Regions from separate parts of the Fictibacillus sp. UD genome, predicted to be linked through region 3. Evidence: riboswitches for the same ligand, from Rfam matches in the RefSeq annotation. Region 3 holds a riboswitch; each other region holds the start of a gene.
What was found. A riboswitch is a leader RNA that binds a small molecule or an ion and turns the genes downstream of it on or off. The one in region 3 is predicted to bind lysine.
Positions count from the first base shown of each region.

Region 1 (8,399 bases), on a different contig from region 3:
TGCAAATGCAAGCATGAGAAGTGCGAGTGCAAATATGAAAGTTATGAGTGCAAATGCAAGCATGAGAAGTGCGAGTGCAAATATGAGAGTTTTAAGTGCAAATGTAAGCATGACAAGTGTAGATGCAAATATGAGAGTTATGAGTGCAATTGCAAGCATGAAAAGTGTGATTGCAAATGTGAAAATCATGAACGGAAGAGTCAATGTCACGTTTGCATGGAGATTATTTGTAAATGTAAAGAAATAAAAAATAAGGGCCATAAGCATTGTCCAGACAAAATCAAAGGCTTTGATTTATGTAAGAAGAAAAAAGAACTAAAATGCTTTAAGCATTGCAGCCCCATCTCACAACCTTGCGATGAAATTTTTTATAATCAATTCACTAGCAGAGCGGATATGGACTTCAGCGGTCTGATTGTAGTTGTGAACTCAGGTAATATTACCAATGGCTGCTCTATGGAAGTACAAGTGACTGATAGTGCCGGTACGTCTACCGTTGCGGTCATTAATCCAGGAGCATCTGTCCCAATATTTACTGATTCTTTGATTTCCCTTGATATTAAATGTTTTAAGAATGAGTCCGAAAATCCATTGCCAGGTACATGCAGCGGCGAAATCAAATATGATTTAGAGTACTATTTGGAAAGGGAAAGCAATAAACCTTTTTAGAAATTAGTTAAAATGAAGATTGTTTGTATTGGATGGCGATGGGCACAAAACATTCAGAAACCATCATAAATCAAGTTTCATGATAGACCTATCAATTGGATAATCGTCTCAACTCCTTGGTGCATTTAAAATTATACCGAGGTTTTTTTATTTTTTATCTATCTGTTTTATACACCTTGGTATTTATTAAAACGATTTAAGAGGATATTTGCAGCGATTGTATAATTTATTAAGAGTACTAAAAACATTCAGGGGTGTTATTTATGATTAACAAAGTCGGTCAAATTATGGTGTATGTCAATAACCAAGATAAAGCAGTGGATTTTTGGACGAAAAAAGTAGGATTCAGTGTCATTTCTGAAGAAGATAACGGACAAGGCATGAGATGGATTGAAGTTGCTCCATCAAAGGATGCAGAAACAAGTATCATCCTGCATAATAAGGAATTCGTTGCAAAAATGTCACCTGGATTAAATCTCGGCACACCTTCACTAATGTTTTTTACAGAAAATCTAGATCAGTTACATAACGAGTTATCTAGCAAAAGTATCACAGTCGGCGAGATTGTAAATATGCCTTCTGGCAGAGTATTTAACTTTGCAGATCATGAAGAAAACTATTTTGCAGTTATGGAGAAGAGTGAATAGCTTAAATGTTGATAGACAAGAAAGATTTAATACTGTGAAAACAGCCTTTAAAATAGAAAAAAGACGCCCAAAAGGACGTCTTTTTTGCGTATATTGCGGCGAGAGACAGCACTCCACATAGTGCTTTGCCTAACAGGCGCGTCAATCTCGTCTTATGCAATTAGCTCATCGCTAGAACAGTATATCACCTCTTCGCTTGAAAGAGAAGTGTTTATTCTAGGACTCAAATGGTTCGCTTTTTTGTATCCGAAAAAGATATAATGCAATCAACCGTTACTTTCAAAAGGAGCCTGTTTTATGAACGAAGTCATTGAAACGATACTAGCACACAGATCCATTCGCAAATTCATAGACAAACCATTAAGTGAAGATATAGTCACAACACTCGTAAAATGCGCCCAATCTGCTTCTACATCGAGCTATCAGCAAGTTTGTACGATTATTGGTATAGAGGACAGGGAAAAGAAAGAAAAACTGGCTGAGCTTGCTGGCAATCAGTCTTATGTAGCCGATAACGGTTATTTCTTTGTCTTTTGCATAGATTACAATCGTCATAAGATTGCGGCTGAAATGAAAGAAACAGAGATTAAAGAAACCATTGAATCAACAGAAGCTTTTATTGTAGGAAGCGTAGATGCTGCACTCGCTGCTCAAAATCTATCGGTAGCTGCTGAATCACTTGGACTCGGTATCGTTTATATTGGAGGCATCCGTAATTCTCTGAAGGAAGTTTCAGATTTGTTAGGATGTCCTGAACACGTTCTTCCGCTCTTTGGAGTAGCAGTCGGTTATCCTGATGCAGAGCCTGGGAAAAAGCCACGTTTACCAATTCAAGCTGTTTTTCATAAAGACAGCTATCAAAGTAAAGAAGAAACGGAAAATCTGTTAAAACAGTATGAAAATAAAACATCTGAGTACTATACGAAGCGCACGGGAGGAAAACGTACGGAAGGCTGGGTTACACAGATTACAGCATCTATGGGGACTCCAAAACGTACGTATATGAAAGACTTTGTCCAATCAAAAGGATTAAATAGATTGTAATCACGTATAGGCAGGTGACTTCTAAGAATGATTAAGATCGGTGTTACAGGTTGGGGAGATCACGATTCTCTATATCCAGATGGTACCCCTGCAAGAGATAAGCTTGCTGTCTACAGCGGCCATTTTCCTGTTGTTGAGGTCGATTCTTCCTTTTATGCAGTTCAGCCTATAAAGAATTATGAAAAGTGGGTTACAGCCACTCCGAACGACTTTTCCTTCGTTGTGAAAGCCTATCAAGGCATGACAGGTCATTCGAGAGGCAAATTACCGTTTGATTCAGTTAAAGAAATGTTTGAAGCTTTCGTCTTGTCCATTCAGCCTGTCATCTCGTCAGGGAAGCTTGAGATGGTTCTTTTTCAATATCCGCCATGGTTTGATTGTAAGAAGGAAAATGTTCAGATGCTTCGGTATGCGAAAGAAATGATGGGAGACATCCCCGTCGCTTTAGAGTTTCGGAATCAAACATGGTTTAGCGAGGAAATGACAGAGAAAACGCTGAGTTTTATAAAAGAAGAAGGATGGATTCATACGGTTTGCGACGAACCCCAAGCCGGGACAGGCTCTATACCTATTGTTATGCATGCACAAGAAAAAACACTCGTACGTATGCACGGCAGAAATGTATATGGATGGAACAACCAAGGGCAGCCGAATTGGAGAGAAGTCCGTTATCTTTATCGATATAATGATGCCGAACTAAATGAATGGAAAGAACGGATTCAGAAGCTTGCATCAGAGACAAAGAATCTTACCATCCTATTTAACAATAACTCGGGTGGAGATGCTGCTGACAATGCAAAACAGATGATCGAATTATTAGATATTCATTATGATTTCCTAGCGCCAAGACAATTGGACTTGTTTTAACCTTTTCCTAATATTACAAATTGTTTTCAAAAGATGGTAAACGATTCAATTTTTTAAATGGACTGATATACTAATAGGGTGAATTAAATCAGTTAAGCTGGATAAAGAAAGTGGGGATCACTTTGGATTATAAAAAATTGATTCAGATGATGTACTGCTTACAGGTTGCCTTTGTCGTGAGTGGCGTTTACTTGCTTTTCGTCTACATATTTACGAACAATTCGAAACGTATCCAGTTTCTTACCCTCGTGTTATGTATTAATCTAATATCATTAAAGATCACAAGAGATCGTTTTAAGATATAAAGAAAACTGCGCGGCTTATAGCGCAGTTTTTTTATCATTAAAGCATCTTTAAAAGTGCTTTTCGCCCTTGCATACCAACTTCAATACCTTTTTCCCTTGCTTCAAGTGTAATTGATTCTAAAGGTGCATCCAGCAGCTGTTCGATCGTTCTGACGCCTACAGCGCGCCCTGCAATAATTTTACGGTCTGCTAATTTTTCATTCAACAAAGCTACATCTAGTGCTCCACACATGATATATCCATTATCGTTAAACACAGCCATAAAATTTGTTTTTGGCAAACGAAGGGTGACAGCGGTAAATGGATGTCCTTCTATTAAGATCGGGTTCATCTCTAACATGCTTCCACTCCTTTCTTCATTATTATTTTTATGTGTATATAAGGGAAAAAGTGTTAGGTGTTGAAGCTATTTTTATGGCTTTTTCATGAACAAAAAGGGAGTCGGATATGATACGATTAAAAGAAAAAGAGGAGGCGATGAGGGATGAAACAATACTTGGATTTTCTTCAAGATATCTTACATAACGGTACGAAAAAAGAAGATCGGACAGGCACTGGCACGGTATCTGTATTTGGCCGTCAGATGAGATTTGATTTAGAGGAAGGTTTTCCGCTTGTTACAACAAAAAAACTTCATTTGAAATCTATCATTCATGAATTGCTTTGGTTCTTAAAAGGTGATACAAATATTGCTTATTTAAAAGAAAATGGTGTTCGGATTTGGGATGAGTGGGCAGATGAGGACGGAAATCTTGGTCCAGTTTACGGTCACCAGTGGCGTTCATGGGCTGCTCCAAACGGTGAGACCATCGACCAAATCACAAACGTTATTGAAGACATTAAGAAGAATCCTGATTCAAGACGCTTGATTGTGTCTGCATGGAATCCTTCTGATGTACCGAATATGGCACTCCCGCCTTGTCACTTGCTGTTTCAGTTTTATGTAGCTGATGGCAAGCTATCTTGTCAGCTCTATCAGCGCTCAGCTGACAGCTTCCTAGGTGTGCCTTTTAATATCGCGTCTTATGCACTACTTACAATGATGGTAGCCCAAGTAACTGGTCTTAAGCCAGGCGAGTTCGTTCATACGGTTGGTGATGCACATATCTACACAAATCACCTCGAACAAGTAGAGCTGCAGTTGACCCGTGATCCGAAGCCGCTTCCTAAAATGAAGTTGAACCCGAATGTGGCGAACATTTTTGATTTTACTTATGATGACTTTGAACTGGTTGACTATGAAGCACATCCTCATATCAAAGGCGTGGTGAGCGTATGATTTCTTTTGTTGTTGCAATGGATGAGAACCGGGCCATTGGTAAAGACAATGATCTACCCTGGTATTTGCCAAACGACCTTAAGCATTTTAAGAATGTAACGATGGGGAAACCAATCGTCATGGGTCGTAAAACGTACGAATCGATCGGCAAGCCTTTGCCTGGCCGCGAAAATATAGTGGTAACGAGAGATGACAATTATCAAGCTGAAGGAACAACGATTGTACATTCGGTAGACGATGTATTGAAGAAAGACGCCGAAGAATTGTGTGTAATCGGTGGAACGGAGATTTTTAAATTGTTTATGCCTGTAGCTGACCGCCTATATGTGACTGAGATTCACCATACCTTTGAAGCGGATACTTACTTTCCAGAAATCATTCGAGATGAGTGGCGTGAAGTCTCACGCAAGGCAGGAATCGTTGATGAAAAAAACAAATATGCACATGACTTCGTTGTGTACGAAAAAAATTAAACCATAAAGTTTGAATGAGCCCCCCTCTTGTCTGCATACATATGTATATGTAGATAAAGGGGGTTACCTTTTGCTTAAACGTCGAAAAATGAAACTCCGAAAAGGGCCGCTTCCATTCCGGTTTGTACTCCTGATCTCATTTATTCTTTTTACTTTTATAACCATACAAGGACTTTGGCTTGTGAACAGAGGCATTGAACCTACGCTTATGCTCATCGCTCAAAAGAAGACGGAAGAAATAGCAGCACTAGCGATAAGTGAAGCGATCGATAATGAAATATTAGGTCCTTCAGAGATGGATGATATTATTGAATACAAGACCGATACGGAAGGAAATGTCGTGTTTGCCGGCATTAATCAGAGCGTAGTTAACAGGGTTGCCAATCAATCACAGAAAGTGGTTCAAAAATACCTCAAGGAAATTGAAGAAGGTAAAGCACATGAAGTAATAAGCAACGATGAATTAGGGATAACAGCATATAAAAATGAACCAGGTGTCATTATGGAAATTCCGCTAGGGCAAGCAACGAGAAACTCCTTACTAGCAAACTTAGGTCCTAAAATTCCAATTAAATTCATGCTCATTGGTGAAGCAAACACGGATATTGAAGAAAAAATCGAAAATTCCGGTATCAATAATACATGGATTAATATTGATATTGTGGTAACTGTCAAAACGAGGATTGTTATTCCTTTTGCAACGGAAACAACGGTTGTAAAAAGACCGATTAAGATCACAGCTCAGTTTATAAAAGGAGAGGTACCTGTATACTACAATCAGTCCGGAGATCCGATTCAGCCTACTGTTCCGATCACTCCTGATTTAAAGGAAAAGCCTAAAGACGATAATGAGCTGGATATCCCTGAAGAGAACTCGTCAGAAGAATCGGGTGATGAGGAAGCGGCAGAGTAGGAGATTCCTGAATTTAACAGCATTCATTTGGGTTGACCATTTATTCAACTTTGTTATAATGAGAATTGAATTTAAAATTTTATATGTCTTTAAGCCTATCACCGATGGGGTAGAGGAGCGGATTTTATAAGTACTTTTTCAGAGAGTGACGTCTGTGAAGAAAAAGAAAAGGAACTTCCGCCGAAGCAAAATGTAAACCGTCTGTTCACTTTTGCTGGGTTTACACTGAAAAAGTGTAAAACTGTCACTGCTTGGGAATTAAAAGCAGTGGAGGACTACTGATCGATGAGGAAAACCATAAATTACTTAAGTGATTGATAGCAGGTTATTTCCTTGTCTATTAATCGCTTTTTATTTTGTCTTTTTTTCCTCAACGTCCTGTAAACACTCCTCAAAAATCGATGGCTAATGAAAAGAAGGAGGAACATCATGGAATTTGAGAATTCGATTTATTCATTAATACCGCCCGTTTTGGCCATTTTAATGGTTGTTTTAACACGAAGAGTATTGATCTCTTTAGGGGCTGGAATTGTAGCGGGAGCACTATTGCTTCACGATTTTAATATTGGTGCTACGTTAAAGGAAATTGGAACGATTGTAAAAGGGCATTTCGTTGCTGACGGAGCACTAAATGAATGGAATGTGTATATCCTGCTGTTTCTATTGATCTTAGGAATGATGACGAGCATTATCTCTTTAGCTGGAGGAAGCCGAGCTTTTGGTGAGTGGGCGATTTCCAGAGTGAAAACAAGAAGAGGTGCACAGCTTTTAACGGTTGTTTTTGGACTAGTTATTTTTATTGATGATTACTTTAATTCACTTGCTGTAGGAAATGTAAGCAGACCGATTACAGATCGCCACCGTATTTCAAGGGCGAAACTCGCTTATTATTTAGATTCGACTGCTGCTCCTGTATGTGTAATCTCACCAGTGTCTAGTTGGGGAGCTTACATTATCGGGATTATCGGCACGATTTTTGCTACACATGAGATCACAAACATGTCTGCGTTCAGTGCTTTTATTCAAATGATCCCTATGAATTTTTATGCAGTTTTTGCACTTATTCTTGTGTTTGCGGTTGCTTATTTTCAACTTGATTTTGGACCGATGAGAAGACATGAAGAACGTGCTTTTTCAACAGGCGAAGTCATTGATCCAGAGAAAAAAGCAGCAATCGGTGAAGGAATCAAGCTTGAAGAAAGCGATAAAGGGAAAGTTGGAGATCTTGTTTGGCCGATCGTTCTTTTGATTGTTTCAACGGTTGGATTCATGATCTATACAGGCATTCAAAATGTAAAAGGCCTAGAAGAACCAACGGCTGTTACACTTTTATCTATCTTTGAAAATACAGATGTACCAAAGTCATTAGTTTATGGAGGTTTGATTGGATTAACTGCAGCCATTCTGTTCTTCTTGCCTAAAAAAATGGGTGCGGCCTCACTAGGAAAAGGTCTTGGTCGCGGTGTTCAATCCATGATTGGTGCAGTAACGATCTTACTTTTTGCTTGGACGATTATCTCCATTATAGATAGCCTTGGAACAGGGAAATACCTCGCTGGATTGGTTGATCAGCATATGAACTTAGCTTATCTTCCGTTCGTTCTATTTGTACTGTCAGGTCTAATGGCTTTTGCGACAGGTACGTCTTGGGGAACGTTCGGAGTTATGCTTCCGATTGCAGCAGAAATTTCAGCTTCCACTAACATCGAACTGATGTTGCCAGTACTTGCCGCTGTGCTTGCTGGATCTGTGTTTGGAGACCATTGTTCACCAATTTCAGATACAACGATCCTTTCATCAACAGGAGCGGGAAGTCATCATATTGATCATGTCATGACACAGCTACCTTACAGTTTAATCGCTGCTGGAGTATCTGCAGTGGGTTATCTTGCACTCGGATTAACTGAAAGTGTTTGGATAGGACTATTGGTGTCAACGGGAGTATTTGCTATCGTTTTGTTATTTATAAAAAAATTATCTAGTAAAAATAGCATTGCTGACAATTCGATAAAAGCATAATTTTGAAAGTGTCTGGTAGTAAACCAGGCACTTTTTCTTATATTTATACGACTTCTTTCCCCTAATTCCGACAAAATAACTAAAAACGTTTTGACAGATTTCAACGTTATGTAATATACTGAACGCAGAATAATCAGAAAAAAGTAATAATTTTAAACTTTTAGATTTTGTAAAAAGGGGGAC
Region 1 is NZ_JARUHH010000004.1:333,843-342,241, forward strand. Features, by position in the region: gene P8610_RS09755 (hypothetical protein) at 1-247, shown strand, start outside; gene P8610_RS09760 (S-Ena type endospore appendage) at 217-669, shown strand; gene P8610_RS09765 (VOC family protein) at 933-1,316, shown strand; gene nfsA (oxygen-insensitive NADPH nitroreductase) at 1,614-2,360, shown strand; gene P8610_RS09775 (DUF72 domain-containing protein) at 2,388-3,227, shown strand; gene P8610_RS09780 (YunC family protein) at 3,570-3,872, opposite strand; gene P8610_RS09785 (thymidylate synthase) at 4,017-4,811, shown strand; gene P8610_RS09790 (dihydrofolate reductase) at 4,808-5,284, shown strand; gene yunB (sporulation protein YunB) at 5,355-6,197, shown strand; lysine riboswitch at 6,300-6,483, shown strand; gene P8610_RS09800 (Na+/H+ antiporter NhaC family protein) at 6,627-8,216, shown strand.
Region 1: it holds a riboswitch for lysine, as region 3 does, so the genes downstream of both, P8610_RS09800 (Na+/H+ antiporter NhaC family protein) here and lysA (diaminopimelate decarboxylase) in region 3, are expected to answer to the same signal.

Region 2 (8,399 bases), 370 kb from region 3:
TCTCTTATATAGAAAATCTTCGTATAAACCAATCGTACTTAAAAAGCTTCTCCCTAATGAGAGAAGCTCTGTTTAAACTTTTAACGATCGCTTCCAAAGAAGTTTTTAAATGCTTGGAAACTTGTATCACGATTTAGTGCTGCAATCGATGTTGTCAAAGGAATACCTTTTGGACATGACTGTACGCAGTTTTGAGAGTTACCGCAAGAAGCAAGTCCTCCGTCATCCATGATCGCATTCAAACGTTCTTCTTTGTTCATTTCACCTGTTGGATGTGCATTGAACAGACGAACTTGTGATAATGGTGCAGGACCGATAAAGTCTGACTTTGAGTTAACGTTTGGACATGCCTCTAAACATACTCCGCAAGTCATACATTTTGATAGCTCATATGCCCATTGGCGTTTCGTTTCAGGCATACGAGGACCAGGTCCAAGATCGTACGTACCGTCAATTGGAATCCAGGCTTTAACTCGCTTAAGCGCATCGAACATTCTGCTTCTGTCGATTGCCAAGTCACGGACAACCGGGAAAGTTTTCATTGGCTCAAGACGAATCGGCTGTTCTAATTGATCAACTAGAGCCGTACATGATTGTCTAGGCTTTCCGTTGATCACCATTGAACAAGCACCACAAACTTCTTCTAAACATCCCATCTCCCACGTTACGGGAGTCGTAGCTTCCCCTTTTGAATTTACTGGGTTTCTACGAATTTCCATAAGAGCAGATATTACATTCATATTCGGACGATGAGGAATCTCAAACTCTTCTAAATATGGGGCAGTTTCTGGGTTATCCTGTCTAGAGATAATGAATTTCACCATTTTTGTGCTCATACTTACACCCCTGCCTTCTTCTTAGAATAGTCACGTTTACGTGGCTGGATAAGCGAAACGTCTACTTCTTCATATTCAAAATCTGGTCCGTTTGTCGCAGGATTGAATTTCGCTTTTGTTGTTTTTAACCATTGCTCGTCATTACGTTCAGGGAAGTCAGGCTTATAATGTGCGCCACGGCTCTCATCACGGTTAAGCGCTCCAAGAGTAATAACACGAGCAAGCTGCAGCATGTGCCAAAGCTGACGAGTAAACGACGCACCCTGGTTGCTCCACTTAGACGTATCGTTAATATTGATGTTCTTGTAACGCTGCATCAACTCTTGAATTTTTTCATCCGTTTGCTTTAACTTATCGTTGTAGCGAACGACTGTTACATTGTCCGTCATCCATTCACCTAGCTCTTTATGGATCACGTATGCATTTTCAGTTCCATCCATAGAAAGGATATTGTTGTATACTTCTTGATCTTTCTTCACTTGGTTGTCAAATACAGAAGAAGAAACATCTTCAACCGTTTTTTCCAATCCTTTAATATACTTAACAGCAGATGGACCTGCCACCATACCTCCGAAAATAGCAGAAAGCAATGAGTTTGCTCCTAATCTATTAGCACCGTGGAACTGATACTCACATTCACCAGCGGCAAAAAGACCCGGAATGTTTGTCATTTGATCATAATCTACCCACATGCCACCCATTGAATAGTGAACAGCTGGGAAGATTTTCATTGGAACTTTACGTGGGTCATCACCCATGAACTTCTCATAGATCTCAATGATCCCGCCAAGCTTAATATCTAATTCCTTAGGATCTTTGTGAGAAAGATCAAGGTATACCATGTTTTCGCCATTAATTCCTAACTTTAGATCTACACAAACGTGGAAGATTTCACGAGTTGCAATATCACGAGGAACAAGGTTACCGTAAGCTGGATATTTCTCTTCAAGGAAGTACCAAGGCTTCCCATCTTTATATGTCCAAACACGTCCACCTTCACCACGTGCTGACTCACTCATTAGACGGAGCTTGTCATCACCAGGAATAGCAGTTGGGTGAATTTGAATAAACTCACCATTTGCGTAATAAACACCTTGCTGATAAAGAGAAGATGCAGCGCCACCTGTGTTAATGACAGAGTTTGTTGACTTACCAAAGATAATACCAGGGCCACCAGTTGCCATAATAACAGCATCAGCAGGAAAACTTACGATCTCCATCGTTTTTAAGTTTTGAGCCGTAATTCCGCGGCATTGGCCTTCGTCATCAATGATTGCAGATAAGAATTCCCAGCCTTCATACTTCGTTACAAGACCCGCAACTTCATGACGTCGAACTTGCTCATCAAGTGCATATAATAATTGCTGACCTGTTGTAGCACCTGCAAATGCTGTACGGTGATGCTGAGTGCCACCGAAACGACGGAAATCAAGCAATCCTTCAGGCGTTCTGTTGAACATAACACCCATACGGTCCATTAAGTGGATGATTCCTGGTGCCGCATCACACATTGCTTTTACAGGCGGCTGGTTTGCTAAGAAGTCTCCTCCGTAAACAGAGTCATCAAAATGCTCCCACGGTGAATCTCCTTCACCTTTTGTATTTACAGCACCGTTTATACCACCTTGAGCACAAACAGAATGCGAACGTTTTACTGGAACTACTGAGAAGAGGTCAACATTAACACCAGCTTCAGCTGCTTTAATTGTAGCCATTAATCCGGCGAGACCTCCGCCAACAACAATAATTTTTTGATTACTCAATTTGTCTCACCCCTTTTAAATGAATGCAAAGATTGTTCTAACGCTAACAATAGCAAGAGCTACGAATACAGCCATTGTTACGTATGTTGAAATTTTCTGTGAACGAGGCGAAACTGTAAGGCCCCAGCTGACAAAGAACGACCATAATCCGTTAGCAAAATGGAATACCGCAGATAAAACACCTACAAGATAGAAGGCAACCATGAATGGAGAACTTAATATATCTGCCATCATATTGAAGTTTACTTCTTGTCCCAATGCAGCTTGTACGCGTGTTTCCCAAACGTGCCAAGCGATAAAAATCAATGTGATCACACCTGTTACACGCTGAACAAGGAACATCGCATTTCGGAAATAGCCATAACGGGTAACGTTATTTTTTGCTTGGAACGTAATGTAAAGTCCAAACACTGCATGAAACAAAAGTGGTAAATAGATAACAAACGTTTCTAGGAAAATACGAAACGGTAAACTTTCCATAAAGTGCGCCGCTTTGTTAAATGCTTCAGCATCCCTTGTTGCAAAATGGTTTACAACTAAATGCTGAACGAGAAAAAGCCCGATCGGAATTACTCCTAATAATGAATGAATTCTTCTGTTAATAAAATCTCTACTGCCAGCCATTTTCTTGCCCCCTTCAAATTTAGCCTCTCTCTGGCTGCTAATCTTTGTTCCTCTCCACATGTAAGCGTTTTAAGTTTCCTCTTTTAGAGGATGAGTGTTAAACAATTAGTTTAATTAACTAGCAACATGTCCATTTTACTCCCATCGTTTGACACCGTCAAGAAAACGCTAACAACTTAATGCGTAAATTTTATTGATAAATCAACGTTTTTTCCTGCTAAGATTTTCGACAAATACCGATAGTTGCTCTAGAGTTTAAACAGCATTCCCGTTATAATAAAAATAGAAAGAAGGGATGCAGAATGTTTAAACAAAAAACAAAGGATGATAACACCCCTGTAGAACAGCTTTCTGTTTCAGCTTTTGGGTATGAAATCCTTCGAAGCGATTTGTTGCCTGAACTTCTCGGTAAACAAGAACGAAATATTCTATATTGGGCAGGAAGACACTTAGCCAGAAAATATCCTTTACATACGATGGAAGAAGTACATGCATTTTTTATTGAAGCAGGCTGGGGTAATCTTGAAATGATTGAAGCATCAAAAACAGAAATGCTGTTCTCTTTACACTCTGTTCTCATTGAGCAGCGAATCGAGAATTTCAGTCACCAAACGTTTAGCTTAGAAGCAGGTTTTCTGGCAGAACAAGTCCAGCTGCAAAAAAAATGTACGACCGAAGCATTAGAATCTGTTAAACGGAACAAAGTTTCCATCACCGTTCAATGGGATAAAAAAGATACGATCGAATAACACAAAAGCCGGCATAAGCCGGCTTTTTGATTGTTTTCATTACGTGTTCTGTACTGGAACACGTGCATCCAATTCAAATACATCATGCAGCGTTTCAATTGACTTAATCATATCTTGTTGTTTAACAACGGTTGAAACCTTAATTTCTGATGTGCTTACCATCTTAATCATAATATCTTTATCTGACAAAGCTTTAAACATTTTAGCAGCTACACCAGGATTAGAAATCATTCCTGATCCTACAATAGAAACTTTAGCAAGCTCCCCTTCATAACTGATGGATTCAAATCCTAATTGTTCTTGATGAGCAGCAAGTACTTCTTGTGTTTCTGATAAAGAGCTCGATTCTATCGAAAATGAAATATTTGTTTTTTCTTCATTTAATACATTTTGAATGATAATATCTACATTAATTCCGTTTGAAGCAAGTATTGTAAACAGTTCCGCTAATGCATGGATCTCATTAGGAATCGCTGAAACTGTGATTTTCGTTATATTCCCTTCAAATGCCAAACCTCTTACCATTAAGTTTTGTTCCATTGATGCTTCCTCCTCTACTAACGTTCCGCGTTCTTCACTCATACTCGATCTAACTTCTAACGTAATGGAATAGTTTTTTGCGAACTCTACTGCTCTAGGGTGCAGAACTCCTGCTCCAAGGTTCGCCATTTCCAGCATCTCATCATAAGAGATAGAAGGTATTTTTCTTGCTGATTTTACTACTCGAGGATCGGTCGTATAAACGCCAGTAACATCTGTATAGATATCACATCGGTCAGCTTTCAATGCTGCTGCTAATGCAACGGCTGTAGTGTCCGATCCGCCTCTTCCAAGAGTAGCTATATCTTTTGTCTCAGGGATCAGCCCTTGGAAACCAGCTACAACAACAATGTTTCCTTCCTTTAGCAAACCGTTTATTCTTTCGGAATCAATGTCTAGTATCCTAGCATTCGAAAAAGCATTTTCTGTTTGAATTCCAGCTTGCCAGCCTGTTAAGGATTGAGCTTTGTATCCTTCATGATGAAGAGCCATCGTTAATAGTGCAATCGTAACTTGTTCTCCTGTAGTAAGAAGCATATCCATTTCACGCTTGGAAGGATTACGATTGATTTCTCCAGCCAGTCTTACAAGCTCATCTGTTGTTTTACCCATTGCAGATACGACAACAACGACTTCATTCCCGCCATCAACTTCATGGATGATCCGTTTTGCAACATTTTGTATCCGCTCAACTGAACCAACACTTGTACCGCCAAATTTTTGTACGATTCTCCCCATGATTCTCTAATTCCCTTCTTGTTGTAATAATCTATCTCTTTTAATAGAAAACTTTGTTGACGTTCAATCTATTCACGTCTACTTAGTTGCACTAATACTTTCAACAATAACTTTCACCAGATAATCGAACATGCGGGAAAAGTTATATTATTCTGAAAGTAAAAACAAAAAAAGCAACAATAAGGAAAAAACCTTATTGTTGCTATTATCCGCAGCAAGCCAAGTTTGTTTCCCCTAGTGAGATAGTCCTCCACACAAATCCTGGGGGGACTTGTGTGACAGCTCTGTATTTATTCAATACAGGTCCAGCATAAAAGGCTAGAAGTCCTTTTACACTTCGGCAAGAATCCCCTTTCCTCCATCATCTTAAGAGCTTCTTCTCTTCAGATGGTCTACTATTGGTTCCTGCTCCTCTACCATCACTTCATTCGAAGCATGGCATTATTTATAAAGTTGGATTCATTTTAACAAAGTTATTCTTCAACTGCAACTACTCATTTGATAAAAAGGCTTTTGTAATGAGTTCAGCAACAGGTTTAGGCACTCCAGCTTCTTGTATCTCTTCGACAGACGCTTCCTTTAGTTTTTTCAGCGAACCAAAATGGCGAAGAAGCATCTTCTTTCTTTTATCTCCAATCCCCGCTATGTTATCTAATGTGGATTCAAACATACTTTTAGAACGTACTTTACGATGAAACGATATCGCAAATCGATGCACTTCATCCTGAATACGTTGCAAAAGATAAAATTCCTGGCTGTTTCGCGGCAAGTGGATCATTTCTGGAGGATCACCAATCCATAGTTGTGACGTTCTATGTTTGTCATCCTTCGACAGTCCTGCCACAGGTATAAAAAGGTTGAGCTCATTTTCTAAAACATCTTGAGCTGCTGAAATCTGACCTTTTCCTCCATCAATAAGAATCAAACTCGGAAGTTCCCCTTCTTCCCTTAATACTCTTGTGTATCTTCTTCTGACGACTTCTTTCATGGAAGCATAATCATCAGGACCTTCCACCGATTTGATCTTATATTTTCTATAATCTTTCTTATATGGTTTTCCATCTACAAAAACCACCATCGCCGATACAGGATCTGTTCCATGAATATTTGAGTTATCAAACGCTTCTATTCGATATGGTGGAGCTACACCCATTCTCTCACCCAGGTTCTCTACTGCTTTTATCGTTCTAGCTTCATCCTGTTCAATCAAAGCAAATTTTTCGTTAAGAGCAAGGGTCGCATTTTTAGTGGCTAATTCAACTAGCTCTTTCTTCTGGCCTTTTTTTGGCTGAAGAACTTTTACTTGAAGAAGCTCTGAAACGAGTTCAGCGTCTACTTCTTGCGGAAGTAGAATTTCTTTAGGCAGCAGATGATTTTTTTGCAGATAAAACTGACCGATAAATGTAAGTAGATCCTCATGAGCCTCTCCGTAAAAAGGAAAAACTGAAATATCCCTAGCAATCACTTTACCTTGACGGATAAAAAAGACTTGAACACACATCCAGCCTTTATCAAAATGATAGCCAAACACGTCTCGATCCACTAGATCTGCTGTCATCATCTTCTGCTTTTCCATTACAGCTTCTATGTGCTGAATCTGATCGCGCAGTTCTTTTGCTCTTTCAAAATTTAGGGCTTCAGACGCTTCAAGCATCTTTTCAGATAACTGGTTTTTCACATCTTGATATCCGCCATTAAGAAACTTCACAATACCTTCTACCATCTTCTTGTTTTCTTGTTCTGTAATATCGTAAACACATGGCCCTAAACATTGACCAATGTGATAGTACAAACACACTCGTTTAGGCATCGTGTCGCATTTTCTTAGTGGAAAAATACGGTCTAACAGTTTTTTCGTTTCTTGGGCCGCATATGCATTTACAAACGGTCCAAAATATTTGCCGCCATCTTTTTTTATTTTCCTTGTGTATAATAGTCTTGGCTGTTTTTCAGAAGTAATTTTTAAATATGGATAGCTTTTATCATCTTTCAGCATGACATTATACCGAGGATCATGCTTTTTTATTAGGTTCATCTCGAGAACTAATGCTTCCATCTCAGTAGAGGTGACAATATATTCAAAGTCTCTGATCTCACTGACGAGTCTTTGTGTTTTACCATCATGTGTTCCTGAAAAGTAAGATTTCACTCGATTTTTTAAAACCTTTGCTTTACCTACGTAGATTACTTTACCGAACTCATTTTTCATGAGGTAGCATCCTGGCTGATCAGGAAGCAGCATTAATTTTTGTTTTACCGATACAGAGGTCATGTCATCCCCCCTTTAACTTCATTGCAGTCTTTTCTTTAATCATATCATGTATGAGGTAAATCATTATACTCTCGTGATTAAATTACCATATACATTCATTTATCGACAATATTTCCTAGAAAATAGTACAAAAGCGATGGTTTTTCTTTTAGAAATATTAGTTGATTTCTTTCTTTAATGCTTGATTGTATGCGGTTGATCACCTGAACTCATCAGTTATGTATCTCCTGCCTAGCTGCAACTCTTAATGGTTCTTTTCAAAAGAAATGTTACTTTTGATTGAATTCTCTCTTCATTTGCAAGTTGATTGGAGCGCAAGGTGGCGAGACTCCTATGGTACGAGCAATCAGTCCGAAAAGCGGAAGTGGCTCGTTCAGCCCCGACCAGCAAAAGGTGAATGGGCTAGCAAAGCGCACTTTGCCTTGTTGTCCATTTAACTTTTGACCTCGAGGGGTTAGCCGCTGTAGCTAGACAGGTGGAAACTCCTAATGGCGCAAAGCGGCAGGAGGCTCACCGCACGCCCCGTGGAAAGCGAGCTGCCTGGAGCGGAAATCAACTACTTTCAAACTACATTGAATCGCATTTTAAAAAACTTGAAATCTATCCCACAAAAAAAAGCCCGAAGTTCGGGCTTTTTTGAAGATTGCTTACTTATGTTTGTTTAAAAGCTCTACTAAAGCTTCTTTAGGCTGGAAACCTACAACTTGGTCAACCACTTGACCATCTTTGAATACTAGTAAAGTAGGAATGCTCATTACGCCATATTTACCAGCTGTTTCTTGATTTTCATCAACGTCCAGCTTTACTACTTTTACTTCTTCCATTTCTTGATCTACTTCTTCAAGTACTGGAGCAATCATTTTACAAGGTCCGCACC
Region 2 is NZ_JARUHH010000001.1:217,752-226,150, reverse strand. Features, by position in the region: gene sdhB (succinate dehydrogenase iron-sulfur subunit) at 81-836, opposite strand; gene sdhA (succinate dehydrogenase flavoprotein subunit) at 839-2,599, opposite strand; gene P8610_RS01135 (succinate dehydrogenase cytochrome b558 subunit) at 2,615-3,223, opposite strand; gene P8610_RS01130 (YslB family protein) at 3,526-3,972, shown strand; gene P8610_RS01125 (aspartate kinase) at 4,012-5,250, opposite strand; lysine riboswitch at 5,486-5,674, opposite strand; gene uvrC (excinuclease ABC subunit UvrC) at 5,741-7,522, opposite strand; gene trxA (thioredoxin) at 8,170-8,399, opposite strand, start outside.
Region 2: it holds a riboswitch for lysine, as region 3 does, so the genes downstream of both, P8610_RS01125 (aspartate kinase) here and lysA (diaminopimelate decarboxylase) in region 3, are expected to answer to the same signal.

Region 3 (8,399 bases):
AATGCATAACTCCCCCTTACTAATCTTCAGTATTTAGTGATTCCTGAAACTTTGAAAAGAACAAGTCTGCTTCCTGTTCAACACTTTCTTCCTTTATGTTCTCAGGCAGCGGTGGCAGCTCCTTAATGTTCTGCAGACCAAAATGCTCTAAAAATGCTTTGGTTGTTCCATAAAGGATCGCTCTACCGGTACCCTCAGCTCTTCCAACTTCTTTTACAAGTCCTTTTGCAGATAATGTCTGTAAAGGCTTTTCTGTTTTTACACCTCTTACTTCTTCAATCTCAGACCTCGTAATCGGCTGTTTATAAGCAATGATTGCGAGTGTTTCAAGCGCAGCCTGTGAAAGTGTTGAATGTCCTGGTGTTTCGACTAGCCGCTCATAATAGACAGCATGATCCGGCTTTGTTACAAATTGAAGAGATCCCGCATATTCCACAATAGACATCCCTCTGTCTGATGACGAATAACTCTCCTTCAATTCTTCAATGATGGGATCCAAATCTTTGCTATCAATCTCCAGTACTTGAGCGATCTGTTTTCTATCAATTCCTTCGTCGCCACTGACAAAAAGCAAACCCTCGACAACTGCTTTTATTTCATTTCGTTCCAAATCGTATTACTCCTCTAACATCGTTATATATATTTCACTAAAATGATCTTGCTGTTCACAATTGATAGTTTTCACCTTCATTAATTCTAAAATCGCAAGAAACGTAACAACCACGTGCTCTTTTGTACTTTTATCAAACAGCTCTGTAAACTTTTTTCGTCCTCCTACTGAAACAAGTGAACTTTTTATTTGTTCCATCCTTGTTTCGATAGGAATCTCTTGACGTTCAATCGTCGTTTGTCTCGGAGCACGGGTAACCTTCTCTTGAAAGACTTTTTGCATCGCCTGCAGCATATCATAAAGGGTTACATTCGTGACTTGTTTGGCAGTTTCTTCTTTTTCAAACTGACTCAAATCAAGCGGCTGTCTCGTATAGACTAAACTTCTTGCGGATTCTCTTTCTTTTAGCTCATCTGCAGCATGTTTATACTTTCTATACTCTACTAGCCTTCTAACAAGCTCATCTCTCGGATCTTCTTCCATCTCAAGTTCCATCTGGTTTTCAAACAGTTCTTCCTCATGCTTCGGCAGCAGCATCTTACTCTTAATCGCTAGCAGTGTAGCTGCCATCACTAAAAATTCACTTGCCACATCCAGTTTTAGTTCTTTCATCGTATGTATATATTGAAGGTATTGCTCAGTGATAATGGCTACTGGAATATCATAAATATCCACTTCGTAGGTTTGTATTAAATGAAGCAATAAATCAAGCGGACCTTCAAATCCATCAAGCTTCACACTATATTGCATAACATTTCCCCAGTTTTATCAGCGTTTTTGTATTATAAAATTATATCATATTTTGTTCGTGTCGCGGTTTGTTTTTATTCACACGGTGCATGTGGTAAACTTAAAATCGAGCTTATTAAGGGGCGTGAACGACTGTGATATACCCAAAACCATGGATTGAATACTTAATACATTTTCATAGAGAACAAGATTACTTTGAATGCCATGAAGTTCTTGAAGAGCATTGGAAGAACGAAGGGATGAAAGGTGATCTGTGGCCGGGACTCATCCAACTCGCTGTCGCACTCTATCATCAGCGGCGAGGTAACATGAACGGCGCAAAAAAAATGATTACGAGCGGTTTACGAAAACTTGAAAAAGAAGAATCAACTATAAAGGAACTTGGGATACAAACTCAGCCATTTTTTGAACTGATTAGGGAGAGAAAACAAAAAATTGAGCAACAGAAACCCTTTGAGCCGATATCTCTGCCCCTAACAACGGAATTATTACAAAAATGCTTATTTGAAGCAAACGCATCTGAAGAAGATTGGTTCCCACAAGCCATGATTGATGACCATATCGTTCATAAGCACTCATTAAGAGATCGAACCTCTGTTATTGATGAACGAAATAAACAAAAACTGAAGAAAAACAGAATTTTATGAAGGTTGACTCACACTATTTGTTGAATTGAGCTTTCATTCAGCCAATTTCATTATTAATTTGACGAGTTTAAATGATTAATTTGACTAATTTTAATCATATATTGACGAGTCGACATAAATAAAAAAAGCTCCGGATCATTTCCGGAGCTTTCCTCATTTTAAGAGATTATTCTTCCCAAACTTTAACTTCTTTCATTACATCGCCTTGTTTAATGCGAAGTACCGTTTCCATGCCTTCGGTAACTTGTCCGAAAACCGTGTGAACACCGTTCAAGTGCGGCTGTGGCTCATGTACGATAAAGAATTGGCTTCCGCCTGTATCACGGCCAGCATGTGCCATTGATAGAGAACCAGCTACGTGCTTATGCGGGTTTCCTTCTGTTTCACAAGGGATTGAATAACCAGGGCCGCCAGCTCCAGTTCCCGTAGGGTCTCCACCTTGAGCTACGAAACCAGGGATAACACGGTGGAACGTTACACCGTTATAAAACCCTTCGTTTGCAAGTTTTTCAAAGTTTTCTACTGTTCCAGGTGCTTCTTCTTGGAACAAATCAAAAAGTATTTTTTCGCCATTTTCAAATTCAATCGAACCTTTTTTCATAAAAAACAGGCCTCCTTCAACTTCATTACAACTACCATTGTACGGTTAAATGACTGCTCCGTAAACTAATTTACACAAAAACATTTGTTTTTAATGGGACATCATTCTTAATGAGGTCTTCATATGTTTCCCGTTTCACTACAAGTTGTTCCTCGCCGTTCTCTACAAACACAACGGCAGGTCGTTGAATGCGGTTATAATTGCTCGCCATGCTGTATCCATATGCTCCGGTACATGATACTGCTAAATAATCGTTATCCGTTACTTTCGGCAGCTCGATATCCCAGATCAGCATATCTCCGCTCTCACAGCATTTGCCTGCGATGGATACGGTTTGTGCAGGCTTTTCGTTCATTTTGTTTGCGACATAAGCTTCATATTTTGCCTGATAGAGTGCAGGGCGAATGTTATCGGTCATTCCGCCGTCAACAGAAACATAATGTCTAACACCTTCAATCTCTTTTTGCGATCCGATTGAATAGATCGTTGTTCCTGCGTCACCTACAAGGGACCGGCCTGGTTCAATCCACAACTCAGGTAAACCTCTTCCTTCAAAACGGTTCATCTGTTTGCTCACTTCTTCAATCATAGCCGTGACATACTGTTCTGGTGCAAGCGGTGTGTCTTCAGAAGTATATTGAATACCAAAACCTCCACCAAGGTTAACGACTTCTGGAAAATAGTTGAAGCTCTCTTCCCATTTCTTAAAGTGCCCAAATAACTTCTCGATCGCTAAAGTAAAACCATCTGTTTCAAAGATTTGAGAACCGATATGACAATGAACCCCTAATACTTGAAAACCTTCATAATCAAGAACTTCCTGCAGCGCCTTATCAGCTTGGCCGTTCCCTAAATCAAAACCAAATTTAGAATCCTCCTGGCCGGTAATGATGTAATCATGTGTATGTGCCTCAATTCCTGGAGTGAGCCGCAATAAAATATTCACTTTTTTATTGAGTTTGCTGCTTAACATTTTTAGTAATGAGATCTCAAAAAAGTTGTCAACTACAATACATCCTACTCCAGCATTAAGTGCAAACTCTAACTCTTCATAGCTTTTATTGTTACCATGGAAATGAATTCTTTCTGCTGGAAACTCTGCTTGAAGGGCTGTGTAAAGCTCTCCGCCTGAAACTACATCTAGACTTAATCCTTCTTGTTCGATCAGCTGAAACATGGCGATGGAAGAGAACGCTTTAGATGCGTACGCGACTTGGTAGCCCACACCTTTTTCTTCGAATGCTCTCTTAAAACCTCTTGCTCTATTCTTTATCAAAGATACATCGTACAGATAAAGTGGTGTTCCGTATTTTTTTGCAAGTTCAACCGTATCTGTACCACCTATCCATAGATGATGATTTTGTCCGATCTGTGCTGTACCGTGTAAATTCACAAAAAATCCCCTCTCGTTGTTGATAGAGAATTCAATCCCGACAAATACAAAAGACAGCCGCAACTAAGGCAGGCTGTCATAACCGTACCCTCATGTCGGAATAGCTCTCCACTACTGCTGTAGTGACAGTCCGTTGCTTCTTCAGCAGCGGCCCAGCATAAAAAGAGATGGAGCTCTTTTTACACTTCGGCAAATTGACCTTTCAACATATTTCATCGTCATCCACAAACTCCATATGCTACTCATTCGTTTTGCGCCTCTACCTCATATGAGGCATATATAATTAGTTATGAATTTAACACAATTTTCAACAATCAGCAAGGGACAGATTAATTAGTTGGCTGTTTTTTTGTGTTTTGCGGATGCACGATGCTCGGTCGCACTTTAGAGAGCGGAACGGCTATCCGAATGACAATCTGCAGAAACGCTTTCGGATTAAACGGTAAGAGCGGCCATAAGTATGGTGTGTTCAAGTTCTTAATGGTTGCCATGTATAAAATCATAATCGTAAACCCGATTACAAACCCCGGAACTTTAAAGAGCATCACCATTGCAATTAAGAAGAGCCGCAGCACTTTATTGGCGATACTGAGCTCGTAGCTTGGAGTTGAGAACGATCCGATCGCAGCAATTGCTACATACAAGATAACTTCTGGAACGAACAAGCCAACGTCAATCGCAATCTGGCCGATCAATACTGCTGCGATCAGACCCATAGCGGTGGAAAGGGCACTAGGTGTATGAATGGCTGCAAGCCTCAAGATATCAATTCCAATTTCCGCAAAGATGATCTGTAAAAATAATGGAATGTTGGTTGTTTTATTTGGTCCGATAAAATCAATAAAAGGCGGCAGCAGTTCTTTTTCCATTGAAAACAAAAGCCACATCGGAACTAAAAAGACAGAAGCGAGCATCCCAGTAAAACGTGTCCATCTTAAAAAAGCACCGATAAATGGAGTCTGCCTATACTCTTCTGCATGCTGAACATGATGAAAGAGTGTCGTAGGGGTAATAATAACGCTCGGAGATGTATCCGTGATAATCAATACATGCCCTTCCATTAAATGCTGAGCTGCAACGTCAGGCCGCTCTGTATACCGGACTAAGGGAAACGGATTCCAGCCTTGTTTAACAATAAATTCTTCGATCGTTTTATCAGCCATCGGTATGCCATCAATGTCTATAGAGCTGAGTTCTTTTCTGATCAGATCAACGAGTCCTGGATCTGCAACGTCCTGTATATAAGAAAGACATACATCGGTTTTAGACCTTTCTCCAACTTGCATAATTTCGTGTCTTAAACGCTCATCTCGAATACGTCTTCTTGTAAGAGCAGTGTTGATGATGATGTTCTCCGTATATCCGTCGCGGGCACCTCTTACAACTTTCTCGATATCCGGTTCTTCAGGAGACCTACCAGGGTAGCTCCTTACGTCAACAACAAAGGCTTCTTCCTCACCGTCAACAAAGATAACGATTAATCCTGACAGCATCCTGTCTACGGCTTCATCTAATGATTTTGTTAGCTCCACTTGCTGGTGAGCCAAATGATTATGTACAAGGTCTTTTACTTTGCCTGGTGACCTATGACCATGATCCATATCCATAAGCTCACGATAGATCATAATGATGAACTCACTATCACAAAGACCTGTACAATAATAAAGCTGCAGTTCTTTTTTTAGAACAAAAATCTTTCTGACCCCAACATCGAAACTTACGCCGATGCCAAGACGTTCTTTTAAGAACTTTTCTGTGTCATGAATATTCTTACTGATCGGAGTCTTATTTTTGGCGTTTCCCACTTGATTCGCTCCTTTCTAAAATGAGTTTAATGGCTTTAACTGTAATCGGAGCCCCTTTTTCGACAGCATCGAAGCCTGACATTTTACCAATGTCTCCTATTCCAACCACAAAGGGAAGATTTAGTTCATCGAGTATATACACGGTATCGCCATTAATTCTTCCAGTTTCTAAATCTGGCACCCCGCTCTTATCAATGCCAAACTCTGTGAGTTCACCATATCTGTCCATTGAGCAATGTACCTTCGTCCACTCAGCGAAATGAGTCTTTGAAGCCACAGCTACTGCACCGATAACATCTATGTCTTTTTGCTGATGAATGTATCTCATTGCATGTTCTCCAGGACCTTCTCCCTTAAAACCACAGTCATCGAACATCACAAGTACAGGATCATTAGGTGTTGTTCGGATCATTTCTACTAGTTCTTCTCCGCTCTTTTTGGATGGATTTCCCCATGATTGCGAAATACAGCGGCCGCCAACTTGTTTAGCAGCATGTTCTACAACCCGCAATGCATACAGATCTCCATCTGTTATGAAAATGACCCGTTTTTTCACCATAGAATCACCCCTTTGGTTCAAAAATGACTGCTACTAAAAAACCAAACAAAATGGCAGAAGAAATACCTGCAGATGTTAACTCAAAAATACCCATCGCTATTCCGATAAAACCATGTTCGTCAGCTGCTGCCATCGCACCATGAAGAAGTGAGTGACCAAAGCTTGTAATCGGAACGGTAGCACCCGCTCCTGCAAACTTGATTAAGTTATCATAGATTCCGAAAGCATCAAGACCTGCTCCTATCACTACAAACGAAGTGGTAACATGCGCTGGTGTTAATTTCAAAACATCCATCATCAATTGACCGACGACACAAATGGCGCCTCCTATTACAAATGCCCAGAAAAATTCCATCTTATTGTCCTCCTTCCGCCCGCTCTAAAACAACGCCATGAGCAACCGTTGGAATACTTTCTTTTTGCTGAACCATAACAGGGTTTAAAAGTGCTCCTGTCGCTACCATAAGAACTTTCTTTAAATTCCCTTTTCGGATCTCATCCAGGATGTACCCATAAGTGACAACCGCTGAGCATGCACAGCCGCTTCCTCCAGCGAACACCTGCTGACCGGAACGATAAATCATCAGCCCGCAATCGCGATGATTATCAGAAACATCATAGCCCTGTTCTTTTAACAGCATTTTTACGATTGGCGCACCCACACCTGAAAGGTCTCCTGTAGCGATTAAGTCATACTCATTTGGTTCAACATTCATCTCTTTAAAATGAGCAGCGATTGTATCCGCTGCTGCAGGTGCCATCGCAGAACCCATATCAAAAGGGTCTTTTATTCCTAAGTCCACAACTTTTCCGACTGTTGCTGATGTAATCTTAATATCAGAAACCTCTTTACTGACAAGAGCCGCACCTGCACCTGTAACGGTAAACGTAGCCGTATCTGGTTTTTGTCCGCCATATTCAGTTGGGTATCTAAACTGTCTTTCGGCTGTAGCGTTGTGCGAACTAACGGCTGCCACAACTCTGTTTGCGTAACCGCCATCTACCAATGCTGCGCCTAACGCTAGAGACTCCATAGAAGTTGAGCAAGCTCCAAATACGCCTAAGAAGGGGATACCATTCCCTCGAGCTGTATAGTTGGATGAAACGATCTGGTTAAGCAGATCACCTGCCAATAAAAAATTGATATCTTCAGGCTTCATCTTTACTTTCTGTAAACAAGCATTGATCGCGTCTTCCATCAGCTGCCTTTCAGCAAGCTCCCAATTCTTTTGCCCGCAATGAAGGTTGTTATATGTTTTATCAAAGTAACTGCCTAATGGACCTTCACTTTCCATCGGACCAACGGCAGTTCCTGCTGCATTCAGATACACATTATTCGCAAATTTCCACGTCTGTCTTCCTAATAAATTCATGCTTTCACTCCTTATGTCAAATGCTGAAAGATGTAGCGGATCATGCCAAAAACGTAGGCAGACACAGCCCCGAAAACGATAACTGCTCCTGCAAGTTTAAACAGATTTGTAGCCACTCCAAGTACAAGACCTTCACTCTTATGTTCTAGTGCAGCACTCGTTACAGCATTCGCAAAACCAGTTACTGGCACTACTGAACCTGCTCCAGCAAACTGACCGATCTTATCATAAACACCTAATCCTGTTAAAAGAGCTGCAATTAAAATGAGCGTTGCTACGGTTGGGTTGCCGGCCGTTTCTTGTGAGAAATTAAAAAATTCAATATAAAAGTTTTGAATCGCTTGACCAATTACACAGATTAACCCGCCTACTAAAAATGCTTTTAAACAATTTAAAACGTAAGGAGGTTTAGGCTGAATCGGTTTGATTTTTTTTGCATATGCTTGCTGTTCTTCTTTTGTTGCCATAAATCACTCACATCCTTAGTGGTTAATGTAATACATCCAATGAAACAAAGATCCTGAAATTTTACCTAATACAATCGCCATTAATATGATGATGATCTTCTCACCGAATCCTACTCTTTTTGCAAGAATCGGAAGTACGTTCAAGACTTCAGTTAAAGCAGCTGCAAGCATCCCTACAAAAATTCCTGCTAACA
Region 3 is NZ_JARUHH010000001.1:584,197-592,595, reverse strand. Features, by position in the region: gene P8610_RS03090 (hypothetical protein) at 1-2, opposite strand, end outside; gene scpB (SMC-Scp complex subunit ScpB) at 20-610, opposite strand; gene P8610_RS03080 (segregation/condensation protein A) at 617-1,360, opposite strand; gene P8610_RS03075 (DUF309 domain-containing protein) at 1,495-2,007, shown strand; gene P8610_RS03070 (peptidylprolyl isomerase) at 2,174-2,608, opposite strand; gene lysA (diaminopimelate decarboxylase) at 2,679-4,001, opposite strand; lysine riboswitch at 4,095-4,271, opposite strand; gene P8610_RS03060 (spore germination protein) at 4,331-5,806, opposite strand; gene P8610_RS03055 (stage V sporulation protein AE) at 5,787-6,365, opposite strand; gene spoVAE (stage V sporulation protein AE) at 6,370-6,720, opposite strand; gene spoVAD (stage V sporulation protein AD) at 6,722-7,738, opposite strand; gene spoVAC (stage V sporulation protein AC) at 7,750-8,205, opposite strand; gene P8610_RS03035 (stage V sporulation protein AB) at 8,221-8,399, opposite strand, start outside.